DNA from 3 places in the Marinomonas sp. AWM4_232 genome. Region 2 is predicted to be linked to each of the others. Evidence: predicted binding sites of a transcription regulator. Region 2 holds the regulator's gene; each other region holds the start of a gene.

Region 1 (5,187 bases), 3.2 Mb from region 2:
AGCAGCACCTTGGCAAAATGCCCACAGCAGTGCTACTAAGGCCCGCTAGTTTACATATTGTTACATTGCATCAACATTCTTCGGGCTATGTCTTCCCTGTTTTATCCTTAGTTCACCCAGCTAATGGCTAGTGCTTAGCTCCAAGACGTATTTTCTTTGCAAGCACAAATTCACCGAGCCCCTGTCTTTAACACGCCGATGTGTGTGGTGGAAGTCTGATTCCACATTGCAATGTACTGCAGTCCGTTAAAAGATTATGGAACCTTGTACGATCTCTAAATCGATCCACAAAAAAGTGTGTGGTCTATGCCACACACTTTGCTTGTTTTAACGCTTATCCACCGCCTACCACAGTTGCGAGGGTTTTCTCCATTTTGCGATAGCTTAGTGACTCCATTAAATGCTTACGCTCAACGGTTTTACCTTCTAAATCAGCTAACGTTAATGCCACCCGCAGTACTCGATGATAGGCCCTTGCTGAGAGTTTTAAGCGCTCTAATGCTTGCTGCATAAATTTCTTATCGTCATCACTCAAAGCACAAATTCGCTCTAAATCACGACCATTTAAATGGGCATTTTGTACGCCCTGTCGCGTGCGCTGACGGGTCACTGCAGCCTCGACTCGCTCACGCACGGCGGCACTGGGTTCACCCACTTCAGTTTGATTCACCAATACATCCGTAGGCAAAGGCGGCACCTCTACATGCAGGTCGATACGATCCAAAAACGGTGCCGAGAGTTTACGTAGGTATTTTTGGCTAGCACTGGACTGATAGTAATCCGCACCGCCACTGTAAGCCTCATTGCTTGCATTCATGGCAGCGACAAGCTGAAACCTCGCAGGATAAGACATCTGCCCTCTGGCTCTAGAAAGGTGCACCTCGCCATTTTCAAGGGGCTCTCTCAGTACTTCTAAGACCTTACGGTCAAACTCAGGTAACTCATCTAAAAAAAGTACGCCACAATGACTAAGGGAGGCTTCCCCTGGTTTGGGCATAGAGCCGCCCCCTACTAAAGCCACTGCGGAGCTAGAATGGTGCGGGCTACGAAAGGGGCGTTCAGACCAATGCCAGTCCACCCCCATTTTACGCCCAGATACAGATTGAACCGCCGCTACTTCAAGGGCTTCCGACTCGGTCATCCTTGGCATAATGCCTGGTAATCGAGAAGCTAACATGGTTTTCCCTGTTCCCGGCGGGCCGATAAACAATAAATTATGTGACCCCGCCGCGGCTACTTCTAATGCCCGTCTTGCTTGATATTGCCCCTTAACATCTGCCATGTCTTTTAAGGTATTGACCGTTCTTGTTTGTGATACATCAACGGAGCAGCGCTGTAGCGTAGCACTTTTGATCAATGCAGCTGTCACCTGGGTTAGGTGATTCGCAAAATAGACTTCGTGATCCACGAGTCCCGCTTCATTACAATTATCAGCTGGCACAATGGCTTTTCTTTGTGCTTCTTTTGCTGCCATCACCGATGGCAATACCCCTGTTACGCCCCTTAGATCACCAGACAAAGCAAGCTCACCAATGAATTCCGTGTCGCGCAGTTGGATCTCCCCTAACTGACCCGAGGCCAATAAAATACTGATCGCAATGGCCAAATCATAGCGCCCCCCTTCTTTGGGTAAATCCGCCGGAGCGAGGTTGATCGTTATGCGTCGTAAAGGAAATTCGAAGTGACTATTGATGATGGCACTGCGAACGCGATCTTTCGATTCACGTACAGCTGCTTCAGGCAAACCCACTATGTTTAAAGAAGGTAAACCATTAGAAATATGTGTTTCCACCGTGACCAATGGGGCAGACACCCCGACTCGGGCACGACTGTAGATCGTTGCTAGGCTCATAATCTCTCCTTGATGATTCGCCAACGCATCCAACTTTTAATCCTGCACGTATCCTTACGCAAGCATCCCCGATGCAATCGGGTCGTACGACGAGCAGCTATTCACTACTACCAAAAAACAGAAGTAATCATGACCAAAAAGTTGAATCCAAATAAATTATTGCTCTCTAAGTGGACAGCGACTCGCCCAAAGAACAAAGAGAAGCATTTTATCGTCACCGAATTGATTCGTGACGAGGATGAGCAAGTAACCGATATTATTCTTGAAGCAGTTTACACGAAGAATGCTTACCAACTGTCGTGGCAGACACTGCTTGATGATCTCTGGCAACAAGGCTGGAAGTAGCCCATCGAATCAGAATCAGTTACTTCGAATCAGTGTCTTCAAGTTCAGCCAGTCTCGCTTCAAGTTGAGCCAGTTTTTCACGGTACTTTTGCAACATAGCAGCTTGCACTTCGAACTCTTCTCGCGTGACCAGGTCCATCTTAGTTAGCGTGTCTTTTGCAACTTGCTGAAGCTGAGTTTGAATCTCTTCAGCAGGCAGTTTACCTAATGTATTGGCAGCCTGCTCTAGGCCTGTCCCCAATTGCTTAATAAATTGATCGATCATAGTTTCCTCATCGTTAATGTTGGTATAACGCTAAGTATAATGACTCTTTAGCCCCGCGTCTTTACACATTTCCACATTGAACATTGGCTGATCACTGCGTCGTTTTTGTGCACTAGCGCACTACCCTGAACTTAAAAAGCTCGCCCAATCTATAAAATCGCACACCATTAGGGCAGTTAATTATCCTGTAAAACCAGCTAAAACAATAAAATAGTTTCGCTCGCCCTTAAATATTCGATACATGACACTAAATCGCACCATTTTAAAGCGAACGCACCAGCATAATGTGTGCACTACTTAATGAAGAAAATGCGTAAAAAATGTCACTTATTCTTTACAACCCTTACCAGACAAGGGCTAGACAGTTTTTCAACGGTCTCAACATGAAGCTGGCACACATATTGAATATAGCTTGATACCTGCGATACGACATAAGACAGACTTAACATTAAGGAGACTGTGGGTATGAAGCTGATCACTGCCATCATCAAGCCATTCAAACTGGATGATGTTCGCGAAGCACTTTCTGAAATCGGTGTACAAGGTATTACCGTAACAGAAGTTAAAGGTTTCGGACGTCAAAAAGGACACACTGAACTGTACCGCGGTGCAGAGTATGTTGTGGACTTCCTGCCAAAAGTAAAAATTGAGCTAGCTATTTCTGACGACATGGCTGACCAAGTAGTAGAGGCCATCTCGAACGCTGCCAACACAGGCAAAATCGGTGACGGTAAAATCTTCATTGTTAATCTTGAGCAAGCGGTTCGTATTCGTACCGGCGAGACTGGCGAAGACGCAGTTTAATTGTTGCTCGTATTAATTAGCCTTTAGGGGGGCGAAACATGCAAGATCAAATTTTTCACCTACAGTATGCGATGGACACCTTCTACTTCTTGGTGTGCGGTGCATTAGTAATGTGGATGGCGGCGGGCTTTGCAATGCTAGAAGCAGGCCTTGTACGCGCTAAGAACACAACTGAAATTCTAACTAAGAACGTCGCGCTGTTCGCGATCTCTTGTATCATGTACTTAGTCTGCGGTTACGCAATCATGTACGGCGGCACTTGGTTCCTATCTGGTATCCAAGACGTAGACGTTGCTTCAACTCTTACTGACTTCGCTGGCCGTGAAGGTGGCTTCGAAGGCGGTTCTATCTACTCTGGCGCTTCTGACTTCTTCTTCCAAGTGGTATTCGTTGCAACAGCAATGTCTATCGTATCGGGTGCAGTCGCTGAGCGTATGAAACTATGGGCTTTCCTAACATTCGCAGTGGTAATGACAGGTGTTATCTACCCACTTGAAGGTTCTTGGACTTGGGGCGGTGCAGACGTATTTGGTATGTACAACCTAGGCGACATGGGCTTCTCTGATTTCGCGGGTTCAGGCATCGTACACATGGCAGGTGCTGCAGCTGCACTGGCAGGTGTTCTAGTACTTGGCGCTCGTAAAGGCAAATACGGTCCTAACGGTGAAGTACGTGCGATCCCTGGTGCTAACCTTCCTCTAGCAACGCTAGGTACATTCATCCTATGGATGGGTTGGTTCGGCTTCAACGGTGGCTCTGTTCTTAAACTAGGCGATATCGCAAACGCTAACTCTGTTGCTATGGTGTTCCTAAACACTAACGCTGCAGCAGCAGGCGGTGCGGTAGGTGCACTAGTACTTGCTCGTATCCTATTCGGTAAAGCTGATCTAACAATGCTTCTAAACGGTGCGCTAGCAGGTCTTGTTGCCATCACTGCTGAGCCTTCTACGCCTTCTGCCCTTGGCGCTACGCTAATCGGTGTTGTCGGTGGTCTGATCGTTGTTCTGTCTATCCTTACTCTAGACAAGCTAAAAATCGACGATCCAGTGGGTGCCATCTCGGTACACGGTGTTGTAGGTCTTTGGGGTCTTCTAGCAGTACCTCTAACTAACGACGGTGCATCATTCGGCGGTCAAATCGCTGGTGCTCTAACCATCTTCGTATGGGTATTCGCAGCAAGCCTTGTTGTTTGGTTAGCAATCAAAGCAATCATGGGTGTGCGTGTCTCTGAAGAAGAAGAATACGAAGGTGTTGATATCTCTGAATGTGGTATGGAAGCATACCCAGAGTTCAAAAAATAATCTTAACCTGATTATTTAACCTTTCTGAAGAACCCTCGCCATGGCGAGGGTTTTTTCATATTTGCGCCACAACAATTGTGCAAAACCTGTCCGTAAATACGCTATAGTGGCACTAACTTTTTTCACCTTTATGGAGACGGTATGTTGGAAGATCTACATTTAAAGATCCGCAACCTTACACTGGATGACTACCCACAAGTAAAAGCCTTGATGGATCGTGTTTACCACGACATTGGTGGCTCTTGGCCGAAACACACCATCCGCAAGCTGATCAAAGACCTTCCTGATGGGCAAATTTGTTTGGTTGACCACGACCAAATCGTTGGTATCGCCCTGTCTGTTAAAGTGAACTACCAGCGTTTTAGCAACCCTCATACATACGATGATCTTGTTGATCAGCGTGAGCGCATTTTCCACGATGAAAATGGGGATGCTTTATACGGACTGGATGTACTGATCGATCCCGATTATCGCGGTTACCGCCTAGGCCGTCGCCTTTACGAAGCCCGTAAAGAGCTTTGTCGCCAAGAGAACTTAATTGCGATTCTGGCAGGTGGGCGCATTCCAAACTATTACCAGCATGCGGACAGCATGAGCCCAGCAGAATACTTGGAAGCAGT
Region 2 (5,187 bases):
TTCTCCAAATCGATCATTAATAAGTTCGATGATGGCTTCCATTGCTGCGGCCTCGTCCTCTCCGTTTACTTTCACATTTATGGTCGTACCTTTCGCAGCGGCAAGCATCATCATTGCCATAATGCTCTTTCCATCAACGTTTCGGCCTTCTTTCTCGATCGTGATGTCAGATGTAAATCGGCTTGTTGTTTCTACCAACTTGCCAGCCGCGCGAGCATGAAGCCCCAATTTATTGATAATTTCGACTGATTGTTCCAGCATGAGGGTGTCCTTACAGTAAAGCGTTAAACGCTTCAAACAAGTCTTCGTTGTTTTGTTTTTCTCTCAATTGATTTAACTTCTGTTCTGCTTGTGCTAGTTCCGCGATCTGCGCGAGAGTGGCTAAGTGCTCGTCACACTGATGTGGCGGAACTAATAAGGCAAAAATTAGGTCAACGGGACGTCGATCAATTGCGTCAAAATCAATTGGCTCTTCTAGTGACATTAATACCAGCGTAGCACTGTTTACTTGCTCAAGACGGCAGTGCGGTATCGCAATGCCATTGCCAATGCCTGTGCTGCCCAGCTTTTCGCGTCCGAGCAGGGCGTCATAAACTTCATCTGCGTTACAGTGTAGTCGATCGCTAACTGATTCGGCTAACTGCTCTAACAATCGTTTTTTACTAGAGATCTGTTGTTTCGCAAACACTAGATCTGTTTTTACTAAATTTTTAACTGACATATTTGCTGGCCTTTAAATCAGTCGCTTCCGCTCGTTTGATGGCGGAATGTTCATCGCTTCACGGTACTTTGCAACAGTGCGTCGAGCAACTTGAATGCCCTGGTCGGCTAAAATAGTTGCTAGTTTATTGTCACTTAATGGCTTTTTAGGTGGCTCATCTGCTACCAACTTCTTAATCATGGCACGAATGGCTGTGGACGAACACTCGCCACCAGATGAAGTGTTTACATGACTAGAGAAGAAGTATTTCAGTTCGAAAATGCCTCGGGGGGTATGCATGTATTTTTGCGTTGTAACACGTGAAATAGTGGATTCATGCATACCTACTTCTTCGGCAACGTCATGCAAAACCATAGGTTTCATGGCTTCTTCGCCAATTTCAAAGAACTCAACTTGTTTCGATACAATGCAGCTAGCAACTTTTAGTAAAGTCTCGTTGCGGCTCTGTAGGCTTTTCATAAACCATTTAGCTTCTTGTAAAGAATTTTTTATATAGGAAATATCATCGCTTGATGCTTTGGAGTTCACCATAGCCGAGTAGGTTTCGTTAATCTTAACCGGTGGCAGAGCGTCGTTGTTTAGCTCTACTTGCCAAACGCCATTGTTTTTCTTCACGGTAACATCAGGGATAACATAGTCTGTTTCACTGGTATCAATCAACGACCCAGGTCTCGGGTTGAGTTGCTGAATTAGGGTGATAACTTCTTTCAGTGCTTCTTCTTTAAGCTTGGTCTTACGGCTAAGTTGCGCGTAGTCTCTGTTGCCAAGCAAGGCAAGGTGTTGATCGACCACGCTAAAAGTCGCTCGATAAAGAGGGTGTTCTTGATAAGCTTCCAGTTGTACAAGCAGGCATTCACGTAAATCTTGTGAGCAAACACCAACAGGATCGAAGCGTTGTAAGCGGTGTTGCACGGCAGTCACTTCATCAAGCTCTAGATCTTCGAGTTCGACGGTTAAAGCCTGGAAAATCTCTTCTAAGCTCATTGATAGATAGCCATCTGTTTGCACGCTATCAATAATTGCATAAGCAATTTCAATGTCACGGTCTGACATATGAGTCAGATTAAGCTGCCAGATTAAGTGGTCTTGCATGTCTTCGGACAGAGCATTTCTGCCGTCGAGATCTTGTTCGCCTTCAAAAGCTGGGGTATCAGCTGCAGCTGCAGAATTTTGGTATGTGTCATCCCAATTGCTGTCTATAGACAGTTCGTTAGGGATGCTTTCCGTCCACTCAGACTCGAGCTGAGGTGTCTCGGAGCTGATTTCGGAGCTTTCGTTATTGGATTCGCCTGACGTACTAAGCTCAGTTTGACGTGAATCGCTCTCAGTTTGAAAACCTTCTTCTTCGTCCAATTCCAATAATGGATTGGATTCAAGAAACTCATGAATTTCTTGTTGCAAATCAAGAGTCGACAACTGCAGCAATTTAATTGCCTGCTGCAGTTGTGGCGTCATGGTTAACTGTTGTCCGATTTTAAGTTGCAGGGACTGCTTCATAGCGCAACTCTTTTATAATTAAGTATTTGGAATGACTTGTGCATAGTACTCCCTTTTCATAGGAAAAATAAGGGGGCTTATAGTTTGAAGTCGTCGCCTAGGTAGATTTTCTTAACTTGTTCGTTGTTTATAACGGCCTCGGCTTCGCCTGATGCAATGATACGGCCATTGCCAACGATATAAGCCTTATCACAAATGTCTAATGTTTCGCGAACGTTATGATCCGTAATCAGTACTCCGATTCCACTGGCTTGTAAGTGTTTGATGATGCCTTTTATATCACCAACCGATATTGGGTCGACACCGGCAAAAGGTTCATCTAATAGGACAAATTTAGGGTTCATGGCCAGAGCGCGTGCAATTTCTACGCGGCGTCGTTCGCCGCCCGATAAAGCCATACCTAGATTTTTGCGAATATGGGTGACGTGGAACTCCTCAAGTAGGCTTTCCATTTTAGCGATACGTGCTGCCTTAGTGAGATCTTTTCGCGTCTCAAGTATCGCGAGAAGGTTATCTTCTACTGTCATTTTACGGAAGATAGAGGCTTCTTGCGGTAAATAACCAATGCCTTTTTGAGCGCGACTGTGCATGGCGTCTTTGGTGACATCTTCGCCATCAATGAAAATGCCGCCTAGGTCATTTGAAACCATACCAACGATCATATAAAAACAAGTCGTTTTACCTGCACCGTTAGGTCCTAACAAGCCGACAGCTTCGCCGGAACGAACTTCTAGTGAAACGTCTTTCACTACTTGGCGTTTTTTATAGCTTTTGGCTAAATGTTTTGCTTCAAGAATCGCCATGTGTCTAGTTTGCCTGTTCGCTTTGGACGGGTTGCAGGGTCATGTTAACGCGACCACTACCACGGTTTTCAGCATTAAAAGTGCCGTTATTCAATATATAATGAATAAAGTCGGCTGAAATTTCGTCTTCGCCGCGCTGGAGGTAGCCGTTTTTATGGATTTCCAGTTGCCCGTTCGCAACGTTGTAATTCAATGTGTTGCCAGTTGCTTTCATTTGATCGCCAGCTTCATTTAGCTGTTGAGTAAATAGTGAAGGTGTTCCTTTCGCGGCTAATGACTCAAACTCACCGGTTTCGGGGTTTGTGTTGATAGTGAGAGATTGTGCTTCTATTCGAATACTGCCCTGAATGACGACAACATTTCCACTGTAGTTAGCAGTGCCTTCCTTTTGGTTAAATGCTGCTTTATCGGCCTCAATATTAATTGGTTGTGAAAGATCGCTTGGCAAACTGTAGGCAGCGCTGCTTGCGAGACTGATTAGTCCCCAAGCTATAAGATGTTTGTTACTTTGAAACTTCATAGTGTCCTGAAACGCCTCCATTTAAGGTTGCGGTATTGTCAGTAAGATTGAAAAATATGCTAGCAGATTTGGTAGTGCCTTGAGGCGTAATGAGTTCGCTGTTCCCATGACTGATAATCGTTTGGTCGTCGTTGTTGAAAACTAGTGTATCCGCATGAATGCGACCAGTCTCAACATTGTCTGCGTAGCGAATTACTTTGGCGTTGTGATTGAATGTGACCGTGTTTTCTCGATCATTTAATAGGCCGTTTTCTGCAGAGGTAACAGATTTTAAGTTTTCTGTGTAGCGGGTCACGACCGGAAGCTCTAGCGTGGTTTGATTTCTAAGGTAGTGGTTGGCCGTTTGTGCTTGCAGTACTTCTTGTAACTTGCCATCTTGGTTATAAGAGCGAGCGGTGACGTCTTCCAAGAAAAAGTCAGGTGCGTCAGATAATTTTTGTTCGTCCAATATGTAGAGTGTTGGGCGGTTTCCAATAAAGAAAACCGCTATTGATACAAGGGCGATGGCTAGAAAGCCAGCGATGCCTTTGTGTCGAAAAAACTTTTTAATTGATGTTTGCATGATCTAGCCAGAGATTGCTAACAGGTACAAGTAGGCACCGTATCCGCCTAGAAGTGGCAATGCTAACCATCGAGGGATGCTTGCTGTGCGGTGCTTTGAGTAGATGATAACAGCAAATGCAAATAAAAGGGTAAAACCAAACATCCACCAGTAATCTCGTTCAATTACCGTATTTTCAATGATGCCCGGTGCAATCAATGCAGGTAAAGGAAGTACTGTCGCTAAATTGAATATGTTGGAGCCTAAAACATTGCCGATTGCTATGTCGTGGTGTCCTTTTCGTACACTAGTAATGGAAGCTGCCAATTCTGGTAGGCTGGTGCCAATCGCGACAATGGTGAGGCCGATGACTAAATCAGACACTCCTAATGCTGAGGCAATGCCGATGGCTCCCCATACTAGTAGCTTAGAGCTGCCAATAAGAACGGCTAAGCCGATGGCGGCAATTAACAAAGAGCGCGCCACGCTACCGCCATCGTCTTCAGGTAAATCGCCTGTTAATTCTTCCTCTAAGTTTTTTGAATTTCTTAGCAATAGGAAGAGGACGCCAATAAAGGCAATAATCAACACTACACCATCAATAAAAGATAGGTGTTGATCAATCATGAGAAAACCTGCAAGCAGAGTGACGCCAAGGACTAGAGGGATTTCTTTCTTCACTAAGCTGCCATTGATCGGAACAGCGGCCAACAATAGCGTTGCGCCAAAAACTAAACCAATGTTGGCAATGTTTGAGCCAATGACATTCCCCACAGCAATGCCTGGTGCATTGTCTAATGCGGCAATGGTCGACACGACCATTTCCGGAGCAGAGGTACCTAAAGCAACTAATGTAATACCAATAACAATAGGGCTTACATTAAGCTTTTCAGCAACTAATGCGGCGTGTTCAATAAATTTGTCTGAACTGATAACGAGTAAAATAAGGCCAGTAATCAGTGCTAAGGAAAACATGAGCATTCGCTAAATACCTAAAGACAGTGAGAGAGGATCGTAAAGCGCACCATTTAATGTGGTTTATTGAAGGATTTCAAGAGGCTGGCGTTACAAGCTGGTTTTGATGGCGTATCTTTTACATTTTTAC
Region 3 (5,187 bases), 3.5 Mb from region 2:
CCAGCGTTTTCTCTAGGTGCTCAGTACGAAGAAGTAGAAGACTACTCTAAAGCATTTGGTCTAGCGGCTCGCTTTAACTACGGTTCTGGTGATGTATACGCAACACTTCAGAAAGTTGATCTTGATGATGTAAACAGCTTCGGAGTTGATGATTACGATGTTTACGGTGTAGGTGTAACTTACGACTTAGCTTCTAACATGTATGTATACGCTGAATACGGTCAGAATGCATCTTTTAACGATGATGACGTAATGACAGCAGATGACGACAAAACAACTGCAATTGGTGCTACATACCTATTCTAATCCCTTACCTCTAAGTGGATTATGTTTACTCTAAGGCTCCCAATTGGGAGCCTTATGTTAAATGTGATCATTCAAGGTTCCATACGTCCTTTTTCGTTCGGAGATAGACTGACTGGAACATTTAGGCATTAGGTCGTTGACCTAGTGCCTTTTTTTATATGAATTGTTGCCTATTGCTTTCAAATATTAATAGACTTAGTCGTCTATTATTTGATCAGGTTGTCGTTCATGTTAAATATGAATTTCTCAGTACCTGTACTCTTGAATGCAGAGCAGTTGGAATGGGTGCCTAGCCCAATGCCTGGAGTGGACAGAAAACCTCTAGCTAGAGAAGACATGGAGCGTGGTCATGCAACCAGTATTGTTCGCTATGCACCCGGTTCTATCTTTCGTCCTCACCCTCATCCTCTTGGAGAAGAGATTTTGGTGCTGTCGGGGGAATTTTGTGATGAGACGGGGTGCTTTCCACAGGGAACCTATTTTCGAAACCCTCCAGGATCAAGTCATGCTCCTTTCAGCTCAAAGGGGTGTATATTATTCGTCAAGCTACATCAATTTCAGCCTTTAGATACTCAACAAGTGGTTTCTAAGGCTCAGGCGTTTCATGAACTGCCGCTCCGTCACTATGTTGCTCTACATGAATATGAAACGGAAAGGGTCGGTTTTATTCGGCTGGATGTAGGGGATGAGCGGGCACTTAAATCCTTGCTGCCGATTGATGATGGTGCTGTTGAATTGCTGGTGGTAAGTGGCTCTATCCGTTATGGCGAACATTCATATCCGTCGCTAAGTTGGTTGCGTTTACCCGTGCTAGACTGGCATATATTCTCTATCTCAGAACAAAGCATCTTGTGGGTAAAGCAAGGTCATTTTTAACCAAGGAACATTATGAGCCAGTATATTATCTCCCCTGAAGCAGAAGTCTCTTTACCTATCGAAGGGATGCCAGAAAGGTTCCCTGTGCGTCGCGTTTATTGTGTGGGGCGAAACTACGCTGCTCATGCTCGTGAGATGGGCGATGACCCTTCTAGAGATTTGCCATTTTTCTTTTGTAAAGATAAGACCTGTGTACAGTGGGTAGCTCCTGGTGAGGATAATTTTATACCCTATCCTCAGGCAACAAAGCAGCTTGAATATGAAGTTGAACTAGTTGTTGCGTTGACAAAAGGGGGGAAGAATCTAACGTTAGCTGAGGCTGATGGGGCGATTTGGGGCTATAGTGTTGGTCTTGATATGACTCGTCGAGACTTACAGTCTCAAGCTAAGCAGAAAGGGCGACCTTGGGAGTCTGGTAAAGCTTTCGATCACAGTGCTCCTATGTCATCGATTGTTCCTAGAAATGGCGAAGCAATACTTAATCAAGGTGATATTGCGCTAAGTGTGAACGGAAAGCTTATGCAGCACAGCAATCTCTCTCATTTAACCTGGGATTTGGCTGAGGTGGTTGTGAAGCTATCTGAGCAATTTGAATTACGCCCGGGAGATCTGATTATGACAGGTACCCCTGAGAACGTAGGGGCAGTTCAAGCGGGAGATATAATGGAAGCCTCCGTGGAAGGTGTTGGCAAGATTGTGGTTCAAGTACGCTAAAATTAGCTTTGTAAGTTGTTGAAGGCTAGAAATGCAGTATTAAGTGACTCTGCCTGTTTAGTGAGTCCTTTTTCATGGAGTAGATAAGCTGCAGTTTCAGCAGTACACAAGCCACCATCGAGTTGGTTGCGACGTCTTTGAAAGCTCGATTGTTGGTTAGGGATTGCGTAGTGCTGGAACCTTTTTAGATACTCTGTCCTGTTATATATTTTACGCGCTTGCTGCCAAGTACCATCTAGAAGGATGACATGCTCGGCTTGGCTAACCGTTAAAGGTTCTGAGAGTGAATCAAAATGCTTAGGCTCTGCTGTTGGGTAAATGAGTAATGTTTTGTCTAACGGTAAGCTTGCGAGTTGCTCATCGGGCTCTGTTCTTTTCCATACAACGACAGTGCATGCTTGAGGGAATTGAGCCTTAACGATTTGGCCTGTGCCGTTAGGTTTTTTAAGCTCTTCGGAGTGAGTCAGTAGCCAGATATGCATGAGGAAGTTCTATAACGCAGTGCGGTGATGAGTATCAGTTCATCATAGCAAAAAGTGGAGGGGAGGGTTTAGTGTCCTCTCCACTTTTCTAAAAGGCTATTCTTTACCGATAGAACCGATTTTGTGGATGCTTAAATCCGCACCGTTAAACTCTTCTTCTTCTGTTAGGCGTAGTCCAGAAATTGCTTTGACAGCTCCATAAACGACAAAGCCACCTAATAATGCAACGCCAACCCCTGCAAGTGTGCCAATTAGCTGGGCGGTGAAGCTTACGCCACCAAGTCCACCTAGAGTTGAGCTGCCAAAAATGCCTGCAGCAATGCCACCCCAAGCACCACAAATGCCGTGAAGTGGCCAAACGCCTAGCACGTCATCAACAGAGTGCAATTTTTGTTGGATCCATGTGAATAGTACGGTGAATAAGATGCCTGCAATGCCACCAGTGATTAATGCGCCGATTGGATGCATGACATCAGACCCTGCACAGACCGCGACTAAACCTGCTAAGGGACCATTATGAATAAAGCCTGGGTCGTTTTTACCAATCAGCATGGCGGTCAATACGCCGCCCACCATGGCCATCAAAGAGTTGACAGCAACAAGGCCGCTGACACCATCAAGTGTTTGCGCTGACATAACGTTAAAGCCAAACCAGCCAATACAAAGGATCCACGCTCCCAGTGCTAGGAATGGAATGTTAGAGGGAGCAAAAGCAACCAGTTTGCCTTGACGAAAGCGGCCGTTACGAGTGCCAAGCAAAAGAATGGCTGCTAAGGCAACCCAGCCGCCAACACCATGTACTACAACTGATCCAGCAAAGTCGTGGAAGCTTGCGCCGTAGTTCGCTTCTAGCCAGTCTTGGAAACCATAATTACCATTCCAAATAATACCTTCAAAAAATGGGTAAACTAAGCCAACGATAACAGCAGCTGAGATGAGCATAGGATAAAATTTCGCACGTTCTGCAACACCACCAGAAATAATGGCAGGGATCGCTGCGGCAAAAGTCATCAGGAAGAAAAACTTCACCAGCTCATAGCCGTTATTCGCAGATAGCACCTCAGCGCTATCAAAGAAAGTAACGCCGTAGGCGATTTGATAACCGACGAAAAAGTATACGAGCGCCGAGACTGCGAAGTCTGTCATGATTTTTACTAGAGCGTTGACTTGATTCTTGTGTCGAACGGTGCCGACTTCCAAGAATGCAAAGCCTGCATGCATAGCGAAGACCATTATCGCGCCGAGTAGAATAAATAAGGTATTTGAACTTGAGACTAATGTCTCAACTGCACTATTAATGTGATCCACGTCTTCTCCTGTTAATGTATTTTTGCACCGTTTTGGTGTTTTTGTTGTCTTTATGCTTTTTTTTGATTCATAAATTGCGTAATTGAGGTGTCCATTCCTCGGCGTGAGTCTGAATAAGCAATAAATGCGCCTTTATTGTTCTTTTTTGGTGCCAATGTTTGTTTTTAGTGCTATCGAGTGATTTGTCTTGGTGCTTTTGGTTTAGGTTGTCAATAAAGTGTCACTTTGGAGGCTTATACTTGAAGAGGATATGGTGTCTGACAATAAATAGAATGTACTGTGCACCCTTTGTGTAATTTTGGGGTTTCTATTTTTTTGTAGTCGACATATTATCGATTGGTAGCTGTTTAAAAATAACTCAAATGTAAAAGGGATTTAGGCAGCACAAAGGAACACTATCTCGCTGGATTGGCGGGATGAACAGTTTAACAAGCTACCGATGAGGGTAGTAAGCGTAAAAGAGGTTGTTATGTCAGATCAATTGGTATCCGGTATCGTTAAATGGTTTAACGACGAGAAAGGATTTGGTTTTATTGAACGTGATGGCGGTTCGGATGTTTTTGTTCATTTCCGCGCTATTAATGGTACTGGTCGCCGTACCTTGCAGGAAGGTCAAAAAGTCACGTTTGAGGTAACTCAAGGTCAAAAAGGTCCTCAAGCTGAGAATGTCACGATTGTTTGATCTGACATAGAAAGTAAAAAGCCAAGCAATTTGCTTGGCTTTTTTGTGCCTGTTTATCTCATTACTCGATCATTCCTAGGCTTACCCAGTAAAGCAGATCTGGATCCGCTTCACGTGGTAATTCGAATGGAATGAACTTCTGGTCTTCATTTAAGTATCGGCTTTTCGGGAAGCTGTCTACTAAGATGCTCAAGTTCTGTTTCGCTTCTTCGTATAACCCTAAGTCCATATATGCTTGAATTGTGACAGCTAGTGCTTCTTCAACAGAAGGGGTTGAAGGGTAGTGTTGGATGACTTCTTGACCTCTACGCAGAGCAGACAGTGGTGCTTTACGCTTGAAGTAATAATGGGCAATGGCCAGCTCTTGTTCTGCAATCAAGTTACGCAAGTACACCATTCTCGATTTTGCATCCGGCGCATACTCACTGCTTGGGAAGCGACGTAGGAAGTCAGCAAATTCACTAAATGCTTTATCAAATTCACTGGTGTCTCTTTCCGCTGGATTAAGATCTAAATAACGTCCCAAAAAGGTTTCCGCACCTTTGTAAGTAGACAGGCCGCGCATGTAGTATGCGTAATCCAGAGCGTTGTTATCTGGATAATTTTTAATGAAGCGTTCAGCTGTTGCATGTGCTGCAGCATAGTTGCCTGCTTCAAATTGAGCGTAGATTAGATCTAAGCGAGCTGGAATGGAGTATTCGCCAAATGGATAGCGTGTTTCAAGTTCTTTAAGATGTTCCGCTGCGGTCGTGGGAAGGTTATTGTCCAGCGCTTCTTGAGCAAGACGAAAATACTCTTTTTCGGGCAAGTCAGGTTTTA

What was found. Region 2 encodes sigma-54, which starts transcription at its own class of promoters, with help from an activator protein. Its sites were predicted from a motif close to TGGCACNNNNNTTGCTNT; they were not measured.
Region 1: glnK (P-II family nitrogen regulator) is a predicted target of sigma-54. The motif match lies at 2,853-2,870, and genes of this name have one in related genera.
Region 3: ACXAC1_RS02560 (ammonium transporter) is a predicted target of sigma-54. The motif match lies at 3,801-3,818, and genes of this name have one in related genera.

The regions. Positions count from the first base shown of each region.
Region 1 is NZ_JBSWTA010000001.1:791,708-796,894, forward strand. Features, by position in the region: gene ACXAC1_RS03820 (YifB family Mg chelatase-like AAA ATPase) at 335-1,852, opposite strand; gene ACXAC1_RS03825 (TIGR02450 family Trp-rich protein) at 1,982-2,197, shown strand; gene ACXAC1_RS03830 (accessory factor UbiK family protein) at 2,217-2,462, opposite strand; gene glnK (P-II family nitrogen regulator) at 2,928-3,266, shown strand; gene ACXAC1_RS03840 (ammonium transporter) at 3,305-4,567, shown strand; gene ACXAC1_RS03845 (bifunctional GNAT family N-acetyltransferase/carbon-nitrogen hydrolase family protein) at 4,709-5,187, shown strand, end outside.
Region 2 is NZ_JBSWTA010000001.1:4,039,257-4,044,443, reverse strand. Features, by position in the region: gene ACXAC1_RS19205 (HPr family phosphocarrier protein) at 1-261, opposite strand, end outside; gene ACXAC1_RS19200 (PTS sugar transporter subunit IIA) at 272-721, opposite strand; gene ACXAC1_RS19195 (RNA polymerase factor sigma-54) at 734-2,218, opposite strand; gene lptB (LPS export ABC transporter ATP-binding protein) at 2,296-3,021, opposite strand; gene lptA (lipopolysaccharide transport periplasmic protein LptA) at 3,026-3,541, opposite strand; gene lptC (LPS export ABC transporter periplasmic protein LptC) at 3,525-4,103, opposite strand; gene ACXAC1_RS19175 (calcium/sodium antiporter) at 4,107-5,063, opposite strand.
Region 3 is NZ_JBSWTA010000001.1:537,111-542,297, reverse strand. Features, by position in the region: gene ACXAC1_RS02580 (porin) at 1-306, shown strand, start outside; gene ACXAC1_RS02575 (cupin domain-containing protein) at 535-1,182, shown strand; gene ACXAC1_RS02570 (fumarylacetoacetate hydrolase family protein) at 1,195-1,896, shown strand; gene ACXAC1_RS02565 (tRNA-uridine aminocarboxypropyltransferase) at 1,899-2,378, opposite strand; gene ACXAC1_RS02560 (ammonium transporter) at 2,475-3,686, opposite strand; gene ACXAC1_RS02555 (cold-shock protein) at 4,156-4,368, shown strand; gene ACXAC1_RS02550 (outer membrane protein assembly factor BamD) at 4,430-5,187, opposite strand, start outside.